4 regions of the Peribacillus sp. P4_C12 genome follow, and region 1 is predicted to be linked to each of the others. Evidence: riboswitches for the same ligand, from Rfam matches in the RefSeq annotation. Region 1 holds a riboswitch; each other region holds the start of a gene.
The links. Region 1 has a riboswitch for S-adenosylmethionine ahead of AC1DUW_RS10385 (methionine ABC transporter ATP-binding protein). Riboswitches for the same ligand answer to the same signal wherever they lie in the genome.
Positions count from the first base shown of each region.

Region 2: linked by a shared signal. The riboswitch ahead of AC1DUW_RS07650 (methionine ABC transporter ATP-binding protein) and the one ahead of AC1DUW_RS10385 (methionine ABC transporter ATP-binding protein) in region 1 are both predicted to bind S-adenosylmethionine.
Region 3: linked by a shared signal. The riboswitch ahead of AC1DUW_RS13150 (O-acetylhomoserine aminocarboxypropyltransferase/cysteine synthase family protein) and the one ahead of AC1DUW_RS10385 (methionine ABC transporter ATP-binding protein) in region 1 are both predicted to bind S-adenosylmethionine.
Region 4: linked by a shared signal. The riboswitch ahead of AC1DUW_RS07695 (Fur-regulated basic protein FbpA) and the one ahead of AC1DUW_RS10385 (methionine ABC transporter ATP-binding protein) in region 1 are both predicted to bind S-adenosylmethionine.

Region 1 is NZ_JBFUIB010000049.1:10,448-16,017, reverse strand. It holds gene AC1DUW_RS10400 (SH3 domain-containing protein) at 1-410, shown strand, start outside; gene AC1DUW_RS10395 (hypothetical protein) at 866-1,048, shown strand; gene AC1DUW_RS10390 (hypothetical protein) at 1,074-1,256, shown strand; SAM riboswitch class I at 3,280-3,391, shown strand; gene AC1DUW_RS10385 (methionine ABC transporter ATP-binding protein) at 3,732-4,754, shown strand; gene AC1DUW_RS10380 (methionine ABC transporter permease) at 4,768-5,418, shown strand; gene AC1DUW_RS10375 (MetQ/NlpA family ABC transporter substrate-binding protein) at 5,441-5,570, shown strand, end outside.
Region 2 is NZ_JBFUIB010000027.1:27,095-31,327, forward strand. It holds gene AC1DUW_RS07645 (methionine ABC transporter permease) at 1-224, opposite strand, end outside; gene AC1DUW_RS07650 (methionine ABC transporter ATP-binding protein) at 211-1,227, opposite strand; SAM riboswitch class I at 1,293-1,399, opposite strand; gene AC1DUW_RS07655 (MBL fold metallo-hydrolase) at 2,011-2,835, shown strand; gene AC1DUW_RS07660 (UDP-glucose dehydrogenase family protein) at 3,486-4,233, opposite strand, start outside.
Region 3 is NZ_JBFUIB010000083.1:3,497-9,066, forward strand. It holds gene AC1DUW_RS13120 (acetyl-CoA C-acetyltransferase) at 1-175, shown strand, start outside; gene AC1DUW_RS13125 (acyl-CoA dehydrogenase family protein) at 248-2,035, shown strand; gene AC1DUW_RS13130 (arsenate reductase family protein) at 2,175-2,531, shown strand; gene gcvH (glycine cleavage system protein GcvH) at 2,628-3,008, shown strand; gene AC1DUW_RS13140 (toprim domain-containing protein) at 3,099-3,464, shown strand; gene AC1DUW_RS13145 (thioredoxin family protein) at 3,468-3,776, shown strand; SAM riboswitch class I at 3,938-4,043, shown strand; gene AC1DUW_RS13150 (O-acetylhomoserine aminocarboxypropyltransferase/cysteine synthase family protein) at 4,147-5,457, shown strand.
Region 4 is NZ_JBFUIB010000028.1:3,141-8,710, forward strand. It holds gene AC1DUW_RS07680 (DUF459 domain-containing protein) at 1-447, opposite strand, end outside; gene AC1DUW_RS07685 (GNAT family N-acetyltransferase) at 682-1,188, shown strand; gene AC1DUW_RS07690 (aspartyl-phosphate phosphatase Spo0E family protein) at 1,278-1,469, opposite strand; gene AC1DUW_RS07695 (Fur-regulated basic protein FbpA) at 1,742-1,930, opposite strand; SAM riboswitch class I at 2,104-2,208, opposite strand; TPP riboswitch at 2,367-2,470, shown strand; TPP riboswitch at 2,548-2,637, shown strand; gene tenA (thiaminase II) at 2,756-3,445, shown strand; gene thiW (energy coupling factor transporter S component ThiW) at 3,461-3,982, shown strand; gene thiD (bifunctional hydroxymethylpyrimidine kinase/phosphomethylpyrimidine kinase) at 3,951-4,757, shown strand; gene thiM (hydroxyethylthiazole kinase) at 4,754-5,569, shown strand; gene thiE (thiamine phosphate synthase) at 5,550-5,570, shown strand, end outside.

The DNA of each region.
Region 1 (5,570 bases):
ATTTACCCCAGGACCCCAATCAATTAAAAGAGGTCTTAATGTTTTTAGTCAATGAACTCGCAGCCACACGTGAAATGAATGTCCAACTGACAAACGATATGTCAGAGCTTAAAACAAAGGTTTCCCGGCTCCAGCAAGATCATCATGTTATAAGTTCTAGTATTGGAAATTCAGCGCAAAGAACTAATGCTAAAATTGAACAATTAACTGAACAACAAAATAACCATTACGAAACATTGCTACAACAAGAAAAACAAAAAAGTGAACTCTTACAAAAAGAAATACAAAATATGCGGGTCGAACAGAAAAAAGAATGGACTTCCCAAAATGAGTTTAATAAACGTTTAGAAGAAGCGATACAAAAACGTTCAGAAAAATGGTGGGGGCTTTTCTCCATATTCAGAAAATAAGGTGACCGTTAAGTTTTTTTTGCCCAACTGTGTAATGATTCTTGGAAGCAAATTATTGATGTAGAAACATTTGATAAATCTTTTTTAAATATATAATGATGGATAAAAGTATTGAGATGCCACCCCACAAAACTTTAATAAAATCATAGAGCTATATGATTCGCGTAGCTGAAACACAGAATTAAGAAAGAGTAATTCAACTTTATAGGATTTGGTATCTGCTATGTAAGAGCTCGGCGATACCAATGTATTGACGTTCTATAGGCAAACAAAGGCTCAATTGAAATTCATTGGAGATTTGTTTAAGCGATATGCATCTAAAACAAAATACACAAGCAAGCAAAAAAGGCATGCTTGATAAAAAGAGAGTTGAGGAGGTTGAAAACTTGCATTCAAAAACAAGAGTCCTCCTTAATAGAGTTGCTCCAGACAGGGGTTGACCGTCTCCCTTTTGTATGTTTCGTATCGTTGGGCGATATAACATGCAAATAAATTCAAAACCTTTAGGTTTAATAGAAAAGCTGGGTTCGATATACAAGCATGATATACATCCGAATAAACGAGTATTCTCTTCTAAGGCAGTACCAGAAGAAGTGGGGATGCAACACCCACTGTTCAAAAATATGGTCAAAGCTTAGAACGAAACGGATATGAGTTTATAAGATGGTGATTCCTATCTTTATTCACTCCGACATCGAAGCGCTCATAGCGTTACGCGATACGGACAAGCCCCTAGACGATACAGCTAAAGACCTTGTGTATCAACAAAAAGATAGATTAGAAGAAACTAATGAAACAGAGATAGCGATACCTGATACATTTGACAACTCAATCCCAAACAATTAAAAGAGATTTTAATTGTTTTAATCAATGAACTCGTAGCTACGCGTGAAATGAACGTCCACTGACAAACGATATGCCTCAGCTTAAAACAACAGTTTCCCAGCTCCAGCAAGATCCATGTCCTTAATAGTGTTCCTCAAGAAAGGGGCTGATCGGTTCTTTTGTGTGTTTCGTAACGCTGGGCGATATAACATGCAAATAAATCTACAGAACCTTCATCTTTAATAGAAAGAGGGAGCCGATATGCGACAGGGTATACATCCGAATGAATGAGCATCCTCTTCCAAGGAAGTGGCAGAAGAAGTGGAGATACAAAATCCACTGTTTGAAAGTATTTTTAAAACTTAGAGCGATATGGATAGGAGCTGTTAAAAGATAGCGATTGGCATATCTTCGTTCAATCCGATATCGAAACGCTTATAGCGTTACGCGATACGGGCAATCCCCTAAACGATAGAGCTAAAGATTCTTGTATCAAGAAAAAGAAAGATTAGAAGGAACCAATGAAACAGAAATAGCGATACCCGATACATATGACAATTTATTTAACCCATGTTCCCATTCAATTAAAATAGATCTTAATGTTATTAACCAATGAACTCGCGCTCCGCGTGAAATGAACATCTAACTGATAAACGATATGTCATAGCTTAAAACTGAACAACAAAGAACCCATTACGAAATATTACTGTAATAAGAAAAAGGTTTCATTACCTTTTCTTTAGTCTCCTTTACGATATTAAGGTGTTAATTTACGTTATGACTATTTAAACCTAAGGCACCCAAATCAAAAGTAGAAATTCCTTTGTTCCAACTATTCGGAATCACCATTTTCAAATTTCAACAATTTCCCGAGAAATATCTACAAATTCTGAGTAGATATCGACAAAATTAGAAGTTTTTAAAAGAGATAGCGATACCCGATATATATGACAATTTATTTAACCCATGTTCCCATTCAATTAAAAGAGATCTTAATTTTTAACCAATGAACTCGCAGCTACGCGTGAAATGAACATCTAACTGACAAACGATATGTCATAGCTTAAAACTGAACAACAAAGAACCCATTACGAACCATTACTGCAATAAGAAAAAGGTTTCATTACCTTTTTTTTAMTCTCTTTTACGATATTAAGGTGTTAATTTGCGTTATAACTATTTAAACCTAAGGCAATCAAATTTAAAGTAGAAATTCCTTTGTTCCAACTATTCGGAATCACCATTTTCAAATTTCAACAATTTCCCGAGAAATATCTACAAATTCTGAGTAGATATCGACAAAATTAGAAGCTTCTAAATAGCGATTTGTTTTTGCTGATAAGAAAGTAGACATACTATAGAATTCAAACCCTATCGATTGTTTTTTAATTAAAAGAAATAAACTCTTCTAAGGAAAGAGCTTTTATAAAGATGCTAAAGGTGAAAAAAACATGTGTAGTCTTCCTTCCCTCTAATAATAAATGAACTTTTATTATTACAGATATGAGGGCAAAGGGTACTCACATATTTAAAACAGATGCAAAAAAGTTTATAACCGCATTTTCACCACGAAATATATGGAACTATATATTATTGTCTTTTCTTTTTGAAACTAAACGTACCGAAAGTTTGCTATCAAAAAATGGTCAAAAACTCAAAAACAAACGTAAACCCCAATCAAAAGATTGTAAGAGTGGGGGGCGCAGGGAGCTCCCCGCATGGATAAGGCAGACCGTGAGTAGCAACCCGAATAGTGAGTTTGCCAAAAGTTTGCCGTTATTTTATCAAGATACAGAGCTTTCCTTATGAGGAAGGAAGTCCTGATCCTGACTGACTTCGTTATGTTTTCGTTTTTTTGTAATAGAGTCTATGCCTAGGTTGACCGTATACATGGTATGCAGGGCAAAATCTGACCTGTCTTAAGGTATAGTTAAATGAACGATTAATAATTATACTATAAAAATATTTTAGATTATTCAAAATAGAGTTGACATTAGTGAAATTTGAATATATAGTGAGGAACATAATTAAATAAATACGTTATTTCTTATCAAGAGATGTGGAGGGACTTGGCCCTATGATACCTCGGCAGCGGGTTTTTACTTTTGTAAAAATACTGTGCTAATTCCAACGGACGAAAGTTTGAAAGATAAGAAGGAGCTTTTCTTAGATAATTAATTTAAGAGTTTACTCTTTTTTATGTCTAAAAGAGGCCTCTTCTGTCTGATGACGGAAGAGGCCTCTTTTGTTTATTCAGAATGTATATGGTTATTTGGAGAATTGGTGTAATTATTCGCAAGTTTTGCGCACTAATCGTGAATTATAAGCAATTACTCGTGAGTTTGACAGATTTACTCGTGAGTTTCGCGCATTTACTCGTGAGTTTCACACAATTACTCGTGAGTTACGAAAATTTAACCCTATCATTATGAAACTTTGCAAAGCTCTTCTCTGGATAATGAATTCGTACAAATAAACAGCATGGGGGGAGACAGAATGATTGAGTTTCAAAATGTTAAAAAGGTTTATCAAACAAAGAAACAGACTGTTGAAGCTTTGAAAGGAATTAATTTGACAGTTGAAAAAGGCGATATTTTTGGTGTTGTCGGTTATAGTGGAGCCGGAAAAAGTACGTTGATTCGGTTAGTCAATCTACTCGAACACCCTTCAGATGGACAGGTTATTGTTGGGGGAAAGGATTTAACCAAATTGAATCCGAAGGAATTACGGGCAGAAAAGAAAAAAATCGGCATGATTTTTCAACATTTTAACTTACTTAACTCAAAGACAGTTTTTGATAATATTGCCATGCCGCTAGTTTTATCGGGAACTCCCAGTAAAGAAATCAAAGAGCGGGTAGGCGAGTTGTTAGAGTTCGTTGGCTTATCAAGTAAAGCAAGGAGTTATCCGGAACAATTGTCTGGCGGTCAAAAGCAACGAATAGGGATTGCTAGAGCGTTGGCTACCAACCCATCGATTCTTTTGTGTGATGAAGCGACGTCAGCATTGGATCCACAAACAACGAGTGCTGTACTGCAACTCTTAAAAAAAATTAATAAAGAATATAATATTACCATTTTGCTAATCACTCATGAAATGTCTGTAATTAGGGAAATTTGCAATAAGGTTGCGGTCATGGAAGGCGGACGCGTGGTTGAACAAGGTTCGGTTTTCGAAGTTTTTGCGAAGCCCCAAACAGATATCGCAAAAAACTTTGTACGAACTGTTATTCACGACGAGATCCCACAAAGTTTCCTGAAAAATATCGGATCATATATTCCGATTATTTGGAAAATTAACTTTATTGGTACTACATCAGGCAATCCTTTACTTTCAACCATCTCGAAGAAATTTGATGTTCATTTAAGTGTTTTATCAGCTAATATTTCTGAAATTCAGGAAACACCTTTTGGAAATTTAATTATTGAAGTGACAGGGAACAAACAAGAGGTGGACAAGGCTTATCAATATATTAAAGATGAGGGGATTCTCGTCCAGGAGGTGCAGATAAATGGGTAATACACTTTGGGGAATGGAAATAACGGCAGACCAGCTGTCGACAGCTTTCGGTGACACACTTTATATGGTAGCCATCTCATTGATATTTTCCGGGCTGATTGGACTTCCGCTAGGAATCTTACTTGTCATTACAAGAAAGGGTCACATCCTGGAGAATAAATGGATCTTTAATGTATTGAACCCGGTCATCAATATATTGCGGTCGGTTCCTTTCATCATCTTGCTTGTAGCACTTATTCCGTTTACCAGAATGATTGTCGGCAGTGCGATCGGAACGAATGCGGCCATTGTTCCGCTAATCTTTTACGCGGCTCCTTATATTGCCCGGCTTGTGGAGAACTCCCTGTTGGAAGTGGACAAAGGGATCATCGAGGCAGCTCAGGCGATGGGGGCGACGACATGGCAAATCATTTATCGCTTTTTGATTCCCGAGGGACTTAGTTCGTTGATCCTTACATTTACAACAGCGACAATTGGCCTTGTTGGATCTACTGCTATGGCAGGTGCTGTCGGTGCAGGTGGGGTAGGAGATTTAGCCTTAGCTTACGGTTATCAAAGATTTGATACGATGACGATGGTCGTCACCGTAGCGGCGCTCGTGATCATCGTTCAATTATTGCAATCCACCGGGAATTTTGTTTCAAAAAAAATCAGAAGAAGATAACAATTATTAGGAGGTAGGAAAAATGAAGAAAATCTTATTAACAATCATGGTATTAGCATTTGCCGTCGTTGGTGCAGCATGTGGAAACAAAGCGGAGTCAACAGGTAATTCAGATGATGTGAAAACAGTGAAAGTCGGTGTCAGTAGCGGGG
Region 2 (4,233 bases), on a different contig from region 1:
ATGATAAACGGGATTGAACGGACAATATTGACAGCGAAACCGAGAGATCGATTCACGACGTTATTTTCAAAGATTAAATTCTTGGTCGTTGTAAACAGCAATACTCCAAGAGGTAAACCAATTAGAAGGGCTACCGCAAGGGAGATTCCAACCATATAGATTGTTTCGAGAAAGGCTTTATTAAGGTCAGGTAAAATATTGACGACGGAATCAAACAGTGACATGTTTCAATACCTCCACAGAACTGGTCCGATTTGTTATATATTCCAGTGCCGATTGAACTTCAGCAGCCTCACCAATTAATTCAATGATTAAGATTCCTAATGGAACATCCTGAATATATTCAATTTTGCCGTGCAAGATATTTCCCTTTACTGAATACTTTTGTAGAGCATCGGAAAGAATTGATTCACCGGCGGTGGGCCCTTCAAATTGAATTTGAATAATCGTTCCTTTGCTTTCCTCAATTAAGTGTGAGGGAAGCTCAAAATCCAATACACTGCTGATGAATTGCTTCGTCAACTGCTGCTTTGGTTGTGAAAATATCTCATAAACAGATCCTTCTTCGATAATCCTGCCATCCTGCATGACAGCGACTCGATGGCATAGTTCTTTGACTACTTCCATTTCGTGGGTAATCAATACTATAGTGATACCAAGTTCCCGACTAATCTTTTTTAATAACTGTAAAATCGCTTTTGTTGTTGTTGGATCAAGGGCAGAAGTCGCTTCATCACATAATAGTACAGTAGGGTTATTGGCTAAGGCTCGCGCTATACCGACCCGTTGCTTTTGACCTCCGCTGAGCTGGGCCGGATAGACATCCTTTTTATCACTAAGCCCAACTATGTCCAGCAGCTCTAGAACGCGACTTTTGATGACGCCCTTTGATTTGTGTGCGGCTTTCAAGGCGAAAGCAACATTTTCAAAAACGGTTTTGGAACTGACTAAGGAAAAGTGCTGAAATATCATACCGGTTTTTTGTCGTTGTTTTCGAAGCTCTTTGCCTGATAAAGACGTTAAGTCAATACCGTCAATAATGATATTTCCTTTTGTCGGACGTTCAAGCAAATTTAAGCAGCGTATTAATGAGCTTTTTCCGGCTCCGCTGTAGCCAACAATCCCATAAACTTCACCAGTCTGAATTGTCAAAGATACGTTATCCACTCCGACAACTCGGGTATTTTTCGATATGTATTCCTTTCGGACTGATCGGATTTCAATCATGAGCCTTCCCCCTTAAACATAAAAAACTGCCTCTATCATTCAGAAAGAGGCAGCGAAATTATTTCGTCTTATCTTTCAGAATGTAATCATTCTGCAGGAAGTAGCACCGTTCCCGATTGGGGCGGTTGCCGGACATCACAGGGCCTGTTCCCTCAGTCACTCTTGATAAGTAAATTATTATTTTGGAATATTACAAGTTTTCTAATATAATCTATATTATTTGTAAATTCACACATTGTCAATCATTTCTGTAATTTTAGAATAACTTTCAGGTGAATTAATTTTTTAAAGGGTAAATCTAGTATTTGATAATTCCCTCTTTTCGAATCGGGGTAATGGAATCATCCATCGTTAATGGTCGTAAAGTCATTCTTTTTCAAGGTTTTTGTAAGAAAAGCTTCGTTCTTTTTAGCAGTTTGTCGATTTTTTTTAATAATTACGTGAAGTTTTTGTCAGGAAAGTATTGTTTCAAAGTCTGTATCATGAATGCTTTAGCTTTTTTATCGCCCAAACTTAAATACGGAGTACCCTTTCTTAACAACTTCCTTTTAACCGAAGCCAGATTTTTGCTGTTTCTTTTCTTCGTTGCATAATAGAATACCTTAAATCAATGACAATGGTTTCAAACAGTGCCTTGATTCTACCGGAAAATATACAACGGGTCTTTGCTAGGAAAATACTATTTGCTTGTCAAAAGTATGGAGGAATATTACATTTATTGTAATGAACAAGGGGTAAATAGGATATTAAACTATTTTTATACAATTGATGAGGAGGGAAGCCATGCTAGAGATTAAGACGATAAATGATGTGGTTTGTGTACAAGGGACCCCTGAAGGAATAAAGTCGGGGATGAGTGTATATGCTTTTTTAACAGACGGCCTATTGATTGATACGGCAGCCCAAATTTTATTGGAAGAACTTATCCCTTTCTATGAATCAGCCGACTTCGATTTAGTGGCGCTAACGCATTATCATGAGGACCATACTGGCGGTGCCGCCTGGATACAAGAACATAGAAAAGTTCCAATTTATATTCATCCGATGTCGATTGATGTATGTGCGAAGGATGCTGAATATCCAGATTATCGCAAAGCTTTTTGGGGAAGGAGAGATGGCTTCAAAGCTGAGCCGTTGGGGAGGACTGTTCATTCCCGTACCCAAACGTGGGAGCCAATCTTTACCCCAGGTCATGCTAAGGACCATATGGTGTATTTGAATCACAGTAATGGCATGCTGTTTTCAGGTGACCTATTCGTTACACCGAAAACAAAGCTTGTTTTACGGGAAGAATCTGTCCCTGTCATCATCGATTCTATAAATAGATTACTTCAATATGATTTTGGAGAGGTTTTTTGTTGTCATGCCGGGCATGTCCCAAATGGGAAGGAAATGTTTCAAAGAAAGCTGGACTATCTGGAAAACCTGAGTGGTGAAATTTTACGATTGCATAATCAAGGCTTGGCAGTTCATGAAATCCAGCAAATTGTTTTGCCGAATCAATATCCGCTTATCGAGATATCTGGCCACGAATGGGATTCGGAGCATATTATCACATCGATATTAAACGGAAATGTGTTGATTACAGAGGAGAATGGAGTAACATAAAAAAATGTCATCAATTAGATGTTATGGAAGAGAATAACAGCCGCGGATGTATTCGCAATCAGCCATTGGCGCAACGTAGTGTGGGCACTTTAAATCCAGATCAACTAGCGAAACCTAAATGGTTGCTGTGGGCTTCAAAACATAAAAAAAGGTTATTTGGTTAATTAGCTATCATCTTGCGTTTCTTCAAAAAATGAAGGGACACTCTTTTCTGTATAGTTCAGGCCAAAAGTAATAAGGAATTACGTGAAATAATGAAGAAAAAATAGGGGGACTATTTGGACTTCTGCTTAAAAAGCCATTATTAAACGCTATTGGAGACCACATTATTATTTTCTCTTTGTCGGGCGGTCTACACGGCTTAATGATAGGAACAAAAAATGATAAAGGATAGCTTTAGTGAAACTAACGAGTGAGGGCTCCTTATAATGCTAGAGACGGGCATCTTTGAGAGTTAATATATATTCAAGAATGTGTAGTCGATCTAGGTTAAATCAAAAGGTAGGCATAATCCTTAATTAAGGACATGTGTCCTTTTGTTTCATATAATAAAAAAACAATAGAAGAGACTCGTCAAAAAAGCATCTGCCTAAGAACGCAGGTGCTTTTTCAAATTAATTATTCTGTCTTAGGGTTAGTTCTTTTTTGATTTATTTCAGGTTATAAAAATTACTTATATTATGAAATGGTCTGCCTACTGAATAATATTCAATATTATATTCAGAAATCTCATCTAAGGAATAACTATTTTTTCCGTCAAAAATAATTGGATGATTCATTAACATTTCATATTTTTCTAGGGGGAAATCTTTGAATTCATCCCAATCAGTAGCTATAAAAACCATGTCTGTATTTGTTATAGCTTCCTCTATGGATAAAGCATATTGAATCTTTTCTCCCAAAATTTGCTTTGCTTCTTCAAGTGCTAATGGATCATAAGCCGTTACCAATGCTCCCTGCATAGTTAGCTCTGAAGCTATATCAATGGCAATTGATTCACGTACGTCGTTTGTATTCGGTTTAAATGCCAATCCTAATATTGCAATCTTTTTGTCTTTTAAGTTACCAAAACGTTGCTTTGCTTTATTCATTAACGAATACTTTTGTTGTTTATTTACCTTTATTACTGCTTCCAGAATTTCAAGTGATTGCCCAGCTTCAGTAGCCTGTTGAATTAGACCACGAGTGTCTTTAGGGAAGCAAGAGCCCCCGAATCCAATTCCTGCTTTTAAGAATTGGGTTCCTATTCGAAAATCTAGACCCATTCCATGTGCTACTTCTTCTATGTTGGCACCCACCTTTTCACAAAGGTTTGCGATTTCATTAATGAAACTGATCTTAGTTGCCAAAAAAGCATTTGAACTATATTTAATCATTTCCGCACTTAATAGATCCGTA
Region 3 (5,570 bases), on a different contig from region 1:
TGTCAATGTCAATGGTGGAGCTATTGCCCTAGGCCATCCACTAGGATGTTCCGGTACTAAATTAACATTAAGCCTACTTCATGAAATGAAGCGCAGAAACCAACAATTCGGAGTCGTTACAATGTGTATCGGTGGCGGAATGGGTGCTGCTGGAGTATTTGAATTATTAGCGTAATTCCATCTCGTTCGAAAGTTTATCAACAATTCCGGCGGGCTTAAGATAATTAATCATTTAGGAGGAAATAACATGTCCAATCAAACAACAGATAACCTCATAAAAGGCGGCGCCTTTTTAGTAGAAGATATTACGTATAATCAAGTGTTTACACCAGAAGATTATTCTGATGAGCATAAAATGATTGCCAAAACTTCTGAAGATTTCGTAGTGAATGAAGTTCTTCCGCAAGTTGAGCATTTAGAGAATCATGAATTCGACCGTTCTGTAAAATTACTGAAGCATGCAGGGGATATCGGTTTACTTGGTGCTGACGTTCCTGAAGAATACAACGGGCTTGGTCTTGATAAAATTAGCTCAGCAATAATTACAGAAAAAATGGCACTTGCAGGTGGGTTCGGAATCACTCACGGTGCACACGTAGGGATTGGATCTTTGCCAATCGTATTATTTGGAAATGAAGAACAAAAGAAAAAATACCTTCCATTACTAGCAACGGGCGAAAAAATTGCTGCTTATGCTTTAACTGAACCTAGCTCAGGATCTGATGCATTGGGTGCAAAAACGACAGCAAAATTAAATGCAGAAGGTACTCACTACGTTTTAAACGGTGAAAAACAATGGATTACCAATGCAGGTTTTGCGGATGTGTTCTGTGTATATGCTAAAATCGACGGCGAACAATTCTCTGCCTTTATTGTAGAGCGTGAATATCAAGGTGTATCTACGGGCGCTGAAGAAAAGAAAATGGGTATAAAAAGCTCATCTACACGTACTTTAATCCTGGAAGACGTACATGTTCCAGTTGAAAACCTTCTTGGCGTAGCTGGAAAAGGGCATGTTATTGCTTTTAATATCTTGAATATTGGCCGATATAAATTGGGTGTTGGCGCAGTCGGCGGTTCTAAACGCGCTCTTGAAATTACTGCTGCTTATACAAATCAACGTCAGCAGTTCAAAACGAAAATTTCTGACTTTAACTTGACGAAAGAAAAGCTTGCAACGATGGCTTCTAAAATTTATGCAGCAGAAAGCTCTGTATACCGTACCGTCGGTCTTTATGATCAAAGACAAAGCAAGCTGACTGATGAGCAAGTGAAAGATGGAAAATCAATGGCAGCAGCGATCGCTGAATATGCAATTGAGTGTTCTTTGAATAAATTCTTCGCTTCTGAAGTATTGGATTACGTAACAGATGAAGGCGTACAGCTTCATGGTGGTTATGGTTTCATGCAGGAATATGAAATTGAAAAAGCGTACCGTGACTCTCGTATTAACCGGATTTTCGAAGGCACAAATGAAATCAACCGTTTGCTTGTTCCGGGAACATTCCTGAAAAAAGCACTTAAAGGAGAACTTCCTCTTCTACAAAAAGCGCAAGGACTGCAAGAGGAATTAATGATGATGATGCCTGAAGAGCCTAGCGATGAGCCATTGGCACAAGAAAAAATGCTGGTTAGAAATGCTAAGAAAATCGGTATTTTGGCAGCAGGTCTTGCAGCACAGAAATACGGCAAGAAACTTGATCAAGAACAAGAAATCTTATCTAACATTGCTGATATCGCATCCCTTGCATACGCTGCTGAATCTGTGGTTTTACGTACAGAAAAAGCAATTGCGACTACAGGCTTAGAAAAGAATAAACAAAAAGTACTGTACACTGAAATTTTCGTTCAAGAAGCGTTCAATGAAATAGAACAGCATGCAAAAGAAACGTTAATTGCCGTTGAAACAGGCGATACTCTTCGCATTATGCTTTCTTCTCTTCGCAAGTTGACTAGACACAACCCAATCAATGTCATTGCGAAAAAACGAGAAGCTTCTATTAAGGTAATCGAAACTGAAAAATACGCACTATAATCAAAGTTCAACCTTTAAAGGGAATTCCCGTAATCGGGTATTCCCTTTATTACTTGTGAAATTTTCACGATGGAAAGACAAGGAGAATTCGTTGTATTGCACAGAAAAAACGGGTATTCTATTGATAGGTGGTGAAACAATGGGCTTAACATTATATTGGTACCCAAAATGCGGCACATGCCGTAATGCGAAGAAGTGGCTGGATAGTCATGAACTGCAATATGAAGCGATTCATATAGTAGAAAATCCGCCATCTCGAACAGAAATCGAACAACTATATAATACCAGCGGATTAGAGCTGAAGAAGTTTTTTAATACTAGCGGGCAAAAATACCGGGAGCTGGGTTTAAAGGACAAGCTGAAAGATGCTTCTGAAGCAGAAATGCTAGATATATTGTCTACTGATGGTATGCTTCTTAAAAGGCCGATTGTTACGGACGGCACAAAAGTGACAGTTGGTTTCAAAGAAGAGCAATTCGAACAGACTTGGAACTAAAATTATACGAAATATTTGGTTAATTCCTTACTTTTAAAATAAATCTACCTTATAATGTAATAGATAAAATAAGATGTACTATGGAGGGAATTAATGATGACAACACCAAAAGAACTTCGTTACACAAAGGAACATGAATGGGTCAAAACAGAAGATGGAACAGTACGCATCGGAATTACAGCATTTGCTCAGTCCGAACTTGGGGACATCGTTTTTGTTGAGCTTCCAGAGATTGGCGCTGAACTGAAAGCGGACGAGCCATTTGGCAGTGTTGAATCTGTTAAAACTGTATCTGAGCTGTATGCTCCTATCAGTGGTAAAGTTGTTGAAGTAAATGAAGAGTTGAATGACAATCCTGAATTCGTAAATGAATCTCCTTTTGAAAAAGCATGGATGATCGTGATTGAACCATCAAATATCAGTGACGTTGAAAACCTGATGAGCGCTGAAGAATATGATAGCCTGATAAACGGTTAAAATGAGGGAGAGAGGGTCTAAATAGGCCTGCTCTCTTTTTCAGTTTATAAAAAGGCAGGGTGCACACAATTCGTGAGATGGAGTGATGACATGGAGTGGGGCGAATTTGATAAAGTTATCATTGTAGAAGGCAGTTCCGATAGAAGAAAAGTTGCCTCCGTTTTGAATGAAGATGTGGAAATAAGATGTACAAATGGGACCATTTCATTAACTAAGCTGGATGAGTTAGTAGATGAAATGATGGACCGTGATGTTTATCTCCTTTTTGACGCAGATGATTCAGGAGAAAAGCTACGGAAGCAATTCCGAAGGGAAATGCCGGAAGCAAGCCACTTGTATATCAATAAAATGTACAAAGAAGTGGAAAGTGCCCCCGAACATCATATCGCTACAGTGCTCCTATCTGCCAATATGAATGTGAAAATGAAATTTTTAAGTCAAAGGGTGAACGACTAATTGATGCAAGAAATGAAAGAAGAAGATTGTAGGCTTGCTGTTGAAGAAGGGGAAACCTTTTGCTTATATTTATATACACCTTTGTGTGGGACCTGTCAGGTGGCTTCTAGGATGCTCTCGATATCATTGGAGCTTTTTCCAGACTTGAAGGCAGGAAAGATGAATATGAACTATGTCCAAACAATCGCCGAATCATATGAAATTGAGAGTGTACCTTGTTTATTACTATTTAAAGAAGGGCAGCTGCGGAAAAAAATATATGCCTTTCAGTCTGTTCCTTATTTGTACGGAGTGCTTAAGGAAATAAGCTAAAAAGCCAATCCAATATGGGTTGGCTTTTTAGCTGTAGAAAAGTAGTGAATAAACGATATAGTTGATGGGGAATTGAAATAAGAATATTCAAATAATTGATTGACTGGATAATTCTAAAGTGCTATATTTTGAATTAAGAAAGTAACTGCTAAATTTAATAGTTCTTATCAAGAGTGGCGGAGGGACTGGCCCGACGAAGCCCGGCAACCGGTATAAATTTATATACGGTGCTAATTCCAACAGAGTATTAGCTCTGGAAGATGAGGAGAGTATATAAGCCTCTTCTTATGAAGTGGTTTTTTTGCTTGTTAAAAGAGGAAGGCCTGATTCTTAATTCCAACTAAATCCATAGAAAAAGGGGAGAAATCTTATGGCAGAGAAAAAGTTGCGTTTCGAAACATTGAGTGTTCACGGGGGTCTGCAAGTAGATGAAACGGGTGCACGTGCAGTGCCTATTTATCAGAGCAATGCATACTTGTTCAAAGATACTGACCATGCAGCAAATTTATTTGGCTTAAAGGAAAATGGCTATATTTATACACGACTTCATAATCCTACGGTCAGTGTTTTCGAAGAAAGAATGGCCTTGTTGGAAGGTGGTATCGGCGGACTGGCAACAGCAAGTGGGATGGCTGCCATTACACTGTCAATCCTAAATATTGCTGGTGCAGGAGATGAAATAGTGTCCGCCTCTACATTATATGGCGGTACGTATAATCTTTTTGAAAATACTCTTCCTAAATATGGGATAAAAGTGAAGTTCGTCTCTCCTGATGACCCTGAAAATTTCAAAAAAGCCATCACTCCTAGAACGAAGGCTATATTTGCGGAAACAATTGGAAATCCAAGTCTAAGGATTCTTGATATTGAAGCTGTAGCGGACATCGCTCACAATGCGGGTATACCACTCATTATCGATAATACCTTTGCTACCCCGTACCTTTGCCGGCCAATTGATTTTGGAGCGGACATTGTCATCCACTCTGCTACAAAATGGCTCTTGGGAAATGGAACCACCTTAGGAGGCATCATCGTGGATGGGGGCAAATTTGACTGGAACTCACCAAACTACCCTGGCTTTACGGAACCGGATCCAAGCTACGATGGGATTGTATACTCTGAAGCAGTCGGTCCTGCTGCCTTTATCACAAAAGCGCGTGTGCAATTACTTCGTGATTTAGGGCCGACGTTAAGTGCTCAAAGCGCGTTCCAGTTTACGCTGGGGCTAGAAACGTTGCATGTGAGAATGAAAGAGCATCTTTCAAATACTAAGTCTGTTATTCAATATTTGGAAAATCATCCTGCTGTGAACTGGGTTTCGCACCCTAGTAATGGAAGTCACCCTGATAAAGCGCTGGCGGATAAATATTTGCCTAAGGGAGCAGGAGCTGTTGTGACTTTTGGAATTCAAGGTGGACGCGATGCTGGAGCAAAACTTATCAATTCGGTAGAATTATGGTCGCATGTAGCCAACGTAGGGGATGCTAAAAGTTTAATTATCCACCCTGCTAGTACGACCCATCAACAATTAAATGATGTAGGTTTAGCAAAAGCGGGTGTAAGTGCTGATCAAGTGCGCATATCGATTGGTATTGAAAACGTAGAGGATTTAATAGAAGATTTAGAGCAGGCAATTGAAAAAGCGACGAATATTGTCTCCTTAACTTCTAAAACTGTTTAATAAAAAAGACCTGTTCATTCTTTCCTAGAAATATTATACATTGCGCTCCTTTTTTATCTATGATAAAATTTCTCCATACTAAAGAACTTAATGATGTACAAATATTCTATATA
Region 4 (5,570 bases), on a different contig from region 1:
CGCTTTTTTGTTTTTCTTTAATAGTGTAGAAAGAATTTTATGTAGATGGTCAATATACTCACGTTTACCATCATTTATTTTTTGATCACTTATTTTTTTCAAGTTACCTCCATTACTGTTAATCAAGTCGTTTGTTCCAATATAAACAATAAACGTGTCGGCTTTGTCCAATTTCGTGTTAATTTGATTACCTTCAAGCTGATCAATGACACCATCTGTAACCTGGCCTTTAATACCGTAATTCCAAAAACGGACTTTTTTTTCAGAATCAGGATTATTCAATTCATCCTCCAGACCTTCTACATAACCTTCCCCATCCTTATCACCTTTTCCATAGGTTAACGAATCTCCAAAAGCCATCACATCTTCCGACTCTGAAGCCTGAAACTTATATGCAGCAAAACAAATAACTAGTACAATTACGAATAAACCTACTATTTTATTCATTCGTTTCCCCTTATGTAATGTATTTACTATGAAGTATTTTATCTTGTAATTACCCCAAAAATGAACATACTTAACATGCAAAAAAATGAATTGTCAGATAAACTGTAAAAAGTGTATGATACAATAAAAGCATTCAATGGAACGGGTTTTCGTCAACCTCCTTTTATTCATTAATAGGATGGGAATCCCAAGTTTCTGGAGGTTGTATACATAATAAGGATAGGAGTTAAAATGATGGATAGTTACATAGAGTTTAGGGATGCAGAACTAACAGATTTACCAAGAGTAGTCGAAATATATAATTCGACTATTGCGTCAAGGATGGTCACTGCAGATACAGAACCTGTTTCAGTTCAATCGAGGCTTAAATGGTTTGAGGAACATCATTCAGAAAAACGACCGCTTTATATTATTACATTCGAAGGAAAAACTGCTGGATGGATGAGTTTTCAATCTTTCTATGGTAGGCCAGCCTATGATTCCACTGCCGAGATCAGTATATATATTGATGATTATTTCCGGGGAAAAGGAATTGGACAAATTTCGATTCAAAAGGCAATTGAAGTGAGTCCAAAATTAGGAGTTAAGACACTACTTGGTTTTATATTTGCTCACAATACACCGAGCATAAGACTGTTTTCTAAATTTGGTTTTGAAGAATGGGCGCATTTACCTCAAGTTGCCGAGCTAGATGGTATTGAACGGGATTTAGTAATCCTTGGTAAGCGTGTTAATATTTGAATTTCATTACATAAAAGCTATTGCCTTCATTCAGCAGTAGCCTTTTTTAGTTTAAATGAAGGAATCTATTTTAAAGTCACTGACGAAATTTAAAAATCACTATAAACTTTCTTAAGCAAAAAATATTCTGATTTTCTTTTATTTGTTATAGCATTTAACAGCGAATCCAATTCTTGACTTGCTTGAACAGTTAGAAGGCTTGTAAAACCATAATCAGCTGCCAATTTAATCATTTCCCGTCTCTTTTCTTCTATTCTTTCTACGGTTATCTGTGGGGGCATCTATAGTCACTTCCTATTTATTCAATTTTCTTACATCTTTTATGATAAAGAAATAAGTAGTTAAAATCAACCATATATGGAAATTAAAATGTGTTATTCCACTAGATAAATGTGACAAAAAGCCTATTCCATTCCCTGTTTGTGTCTTTTTTATGACATTTTATATTCTAGACAAATAAAAAAGCATTCACTCATGTACACTGCGAATGCTTTAATAATATTCATCAGATTAAATAATATTTTAAGATAGTAAAGTATTTTAAGAACTCTTACTATGTCATCCACTCTGAAGGAGACTCGATATTAGGTCTATTTATTACAATCTTATATTCATCTTCAAGCACTTTTAATGGAACATCATAAAGATGTCTTTCATCAGAGGTTTTATAAACTCCATTCGCTAATAACTCTTCAATCAGCAATGCCTTCCTCTGTTCAATTCTCTTAAATAATTCTGCCATGTAAATGGCTCCTTTCCTTGTCTTCATCAGCCCGCTTTCATATGAGCTAAATTGTAGTAACAGGTTTCATTTTCACCAAATTATATTTTTTCTATTATGTCACTAAACGTTATTTCACAAAAATAAAAGCCTCTTCTAATTCAAGAAGAGGCTTACAGTAGTCCGTTCGGCTCTTCTTATCTTCCAAGCGTATGCTTGTTGGATGTAGCACAGTTCCCAAAATGGGTCTGCTGCCGAGGTTTCTTTGGGCCAAGTCCCTCCACCTCTCTGGATAAGAATTCAATATATAAATGATGTAGACATGATTTTATCCCAATATTCTTCAAAAGTCAATCACATGGTTCTCCCTTTTTTTGATAGGTATTCTCTATAGATCCCATTCAAATTGGGTTGCAATTTCCTGGCTTTCTGATATGATGTCAGTAATTACATACATTCACACCACTAGGGGAGTCTTTTTAAGACTGAGATGGAATTTGTTCCGGACCCTTTGAACCTGAACCGGATCATACCGGCGGAGGGAAGTGGATGATATCGTCTTTAAACACATGACTTTATCCATCTGCCCCGCTCCGTTTTTCAGGAGCGGTTTTTTTTTAGATGGAAAAAGTGAATAATTAGACTGCTAGGGGAGCACTTTTGCTGAGAATCAAACCCTTTGCACCTGATCTGGTCATACCAGCGGAGGGAAGCAGGCTGTAAGAAGGAATTTGCTTCTTCCTCGGTAACAGCCGCTTTCTTTCAGAGAGCGGTTTTTTTGTTGATCAGATAGTGTATGCACACTTTACAATTTTAGTAAATTTTAAATTTCAAGGAGGATGTACCATGGAGAATACAGAATTAGAAACCTTCAGTGATAGACTTCATGAACGGGCAAAAGGAATCTGGAAAAGGAACCATACACATCCCTTTGTTCAGGCGATTGGAGATGGGACGCTTTCAGAAAAGAAATTTGCCTATTACCTAAAGCAGGACTATATCTATCTAATGGATTATTCCAAACTCTTTGCGTTAGGAGTCATCAAAGCTCATAATCTCGAAACTATGGCTAAGTTTGCAAGTATTTTGAATGAAACCCTTCAAGTAGAAATGGATATCCATCGACATTATGCTTTGGAATTCGGAATCAGCTCAATCGAATTGGAAAATACAGAACCCACCCCAACCACTCTAGCTTATACGGGTTACATGCTAAATGCAGCCCAAAATGGGACTTTGGCCGACCTGATCGCCTGCCTCCTTCCATGCGCTTGGGATTATTATGAGATCGGTTTGCTATTAAAAGAACAAAATGGTGAAGCATTAGAAAACAATCGCTATGCTGATTGGATTAAATCCTATTCGTCTCCTGAATTCGGTGAAGCACACAAATGGCTGATTGCTTTGTTGGAGGAGTTAACAGAAGGCATGCCTGAAAAGGAACTTCTTAGATTAGAGAAGCATTTTTTGGTGACTTCCCGTTATGAATATTTATTCTGGGATATGGTTCAAAATGAGCAGGATTGGCCACTGTAGGATGTTGTCATGATGATGAATCCAATCAAGAAAATGACGTTGACTGCCATGATCACGGCCATTACTACCATAACTAGTTCATTCATTTTCATCCCGGCTGGATTTGCAAAAATCTTTCCGATTCAGCATCTGGCAAATGTCATGACAGCCGTTTTATTGGGACCGGCTTATGCAGTAACACAAGCTTTTTTAGTTTCCATCATTAGAAACATGTCTGGTACAGGTTCAATTTTCGCCTTTCCGGGCAGCATGATCGGTGCACTATTGGCTGCTGTCCTTTATCGAAAAACACAAAGCTTGAAATTCGCTTGTTTAGGGGAAGTGATAGGGACCGGCATTCTTGGATCCCTAGCTTGTTATCCACTTGCTGTCCTCCTATTGGGAGAAAAAGCAGCTATTTTTGGTTTTTTACCAGCTTTTATGCTTAGTTCATTCGCAGGTGCCATTTTAGCTTTCATTTTACTGAAAATACTTTTAAAAAATAATTATATGAAGGGGTTTTTTTATGAGAACAGCGTTAACCATCGCAGGCTCTGACTCAGGGGGCGGTGCTGGAATACAAGCCGATTTAAAAACATTTTCTGCACATGGGGTTTTTGGAATGTCTGTCATTACAGCTGTAACGGCACAAAATACAATGGAGGTACGTTCAGTTCAAGCTATAGATACAGGTATCATCACGGATCAAATTGCAGCTATTTTTGAAGATATACACGTCGATGCAGTAAAAATAGGTATGCTTGGATCAAAAGAAATCGTTGAAACAGTCGCCGCGTCTCTAAATACCTTCTTACCCGCAATCGTTATCCTTGATCCTGTCATGATTTCCAAAAGCGGCCATCATTTGCTCGATGAAAAAGCTGTCTCTGCTTTAAAAACAGAATTGCTGCCGCTTGCAACACTTGTAACTCCGAATGTACCCGAAGCCGAAGTCCTTACTGGCTTGTCGATACGAACGAAGCAAGATTTTTACGAGGCTTGTATATCAATTAAAGAACTTGGCGCAAAAGCGGTTTTACTTAAAGGAGGCCATTCAGCAGGGAATCCAAATGATCTTTTTTATGACGGAACTTACTTTTTCTGGATTAAAGGAGAACGCATTCATACAAAAAACACCCATGGGACAGGCTGTACTCTGTCATCCGCCATTACATCCAATCTGGCAAACGGACTTCCTTTAAGACAGTCCATTGAACAAGCCAAGACATATATTTCTGAAGCCATACGAAATAGCTTTTCACTCGGTAAGGGGCACGGACCCGTCCATCATTTTTATTCATTTTCAAAAGAAGAAAGGAGTGATTTATTATGAATGTTTCCGTTTCAGACTTATTCTTTCAGGTAAGAGAAAGTAAACCGCTCGTTCACCAAATCACTAACTTTGTTACGGTCAATGACTGTGCCAATGCCACTCTTGCCATCGGTGGTTCACCTGTTATGACATCTAGCCCAAGAGAAGTCGAGGATATGGTCAAATTGGCTGATGCTCTAGTCCTGAACTTCGGTACGATTGATGATAAAGCCTTGGAAGCAATGGAGATTGCCGGTAAGACGGCGAATTCCCTGAATATCCCAGTTATTTTGGACCCAGTGGGAGTTGGTGCCACTTCCTATCGTACAGTACAAGTGGCAGAGCTCCTGAAGGAAGTTACCTTCCAAATCATCCGCGGAAATGCGAGTGAAATCCATCGGTTAATGGGTGGGGATATCGTTACACGTGGAGTGGATTCAGGTGAACTTGCGATTAGCAATGCAGAACTGGCAGCACGTGCGGCTAATAAATTGAATAGTGTCGTCGTAGTGAGTGGCGCCAAAGATGCTGTTAGCGATGGTAAAAATACGTCCATTATCGATAATGGGAATCCTCTATTAACGAGTGTTACAGGTACTGGCTGCATGGCTACTGCTCTTATCGGAACTTTTTCCGGAGTCACAGACAATTTCTATGCTGCGGCAGTTGCCGGGATCTCAACGATGAGCATTTCCGGGGAACTTGCTGCTGCAAAACTTCAAAAAGATGAAGGAACTGGAACGTTTCGTGTGCGATTAATCGATGCGATATCAAGAATAGATAAGGAAATTTGGATAAATGAGGTGAAATTATATGAAGAAGTCTCAAATTGAT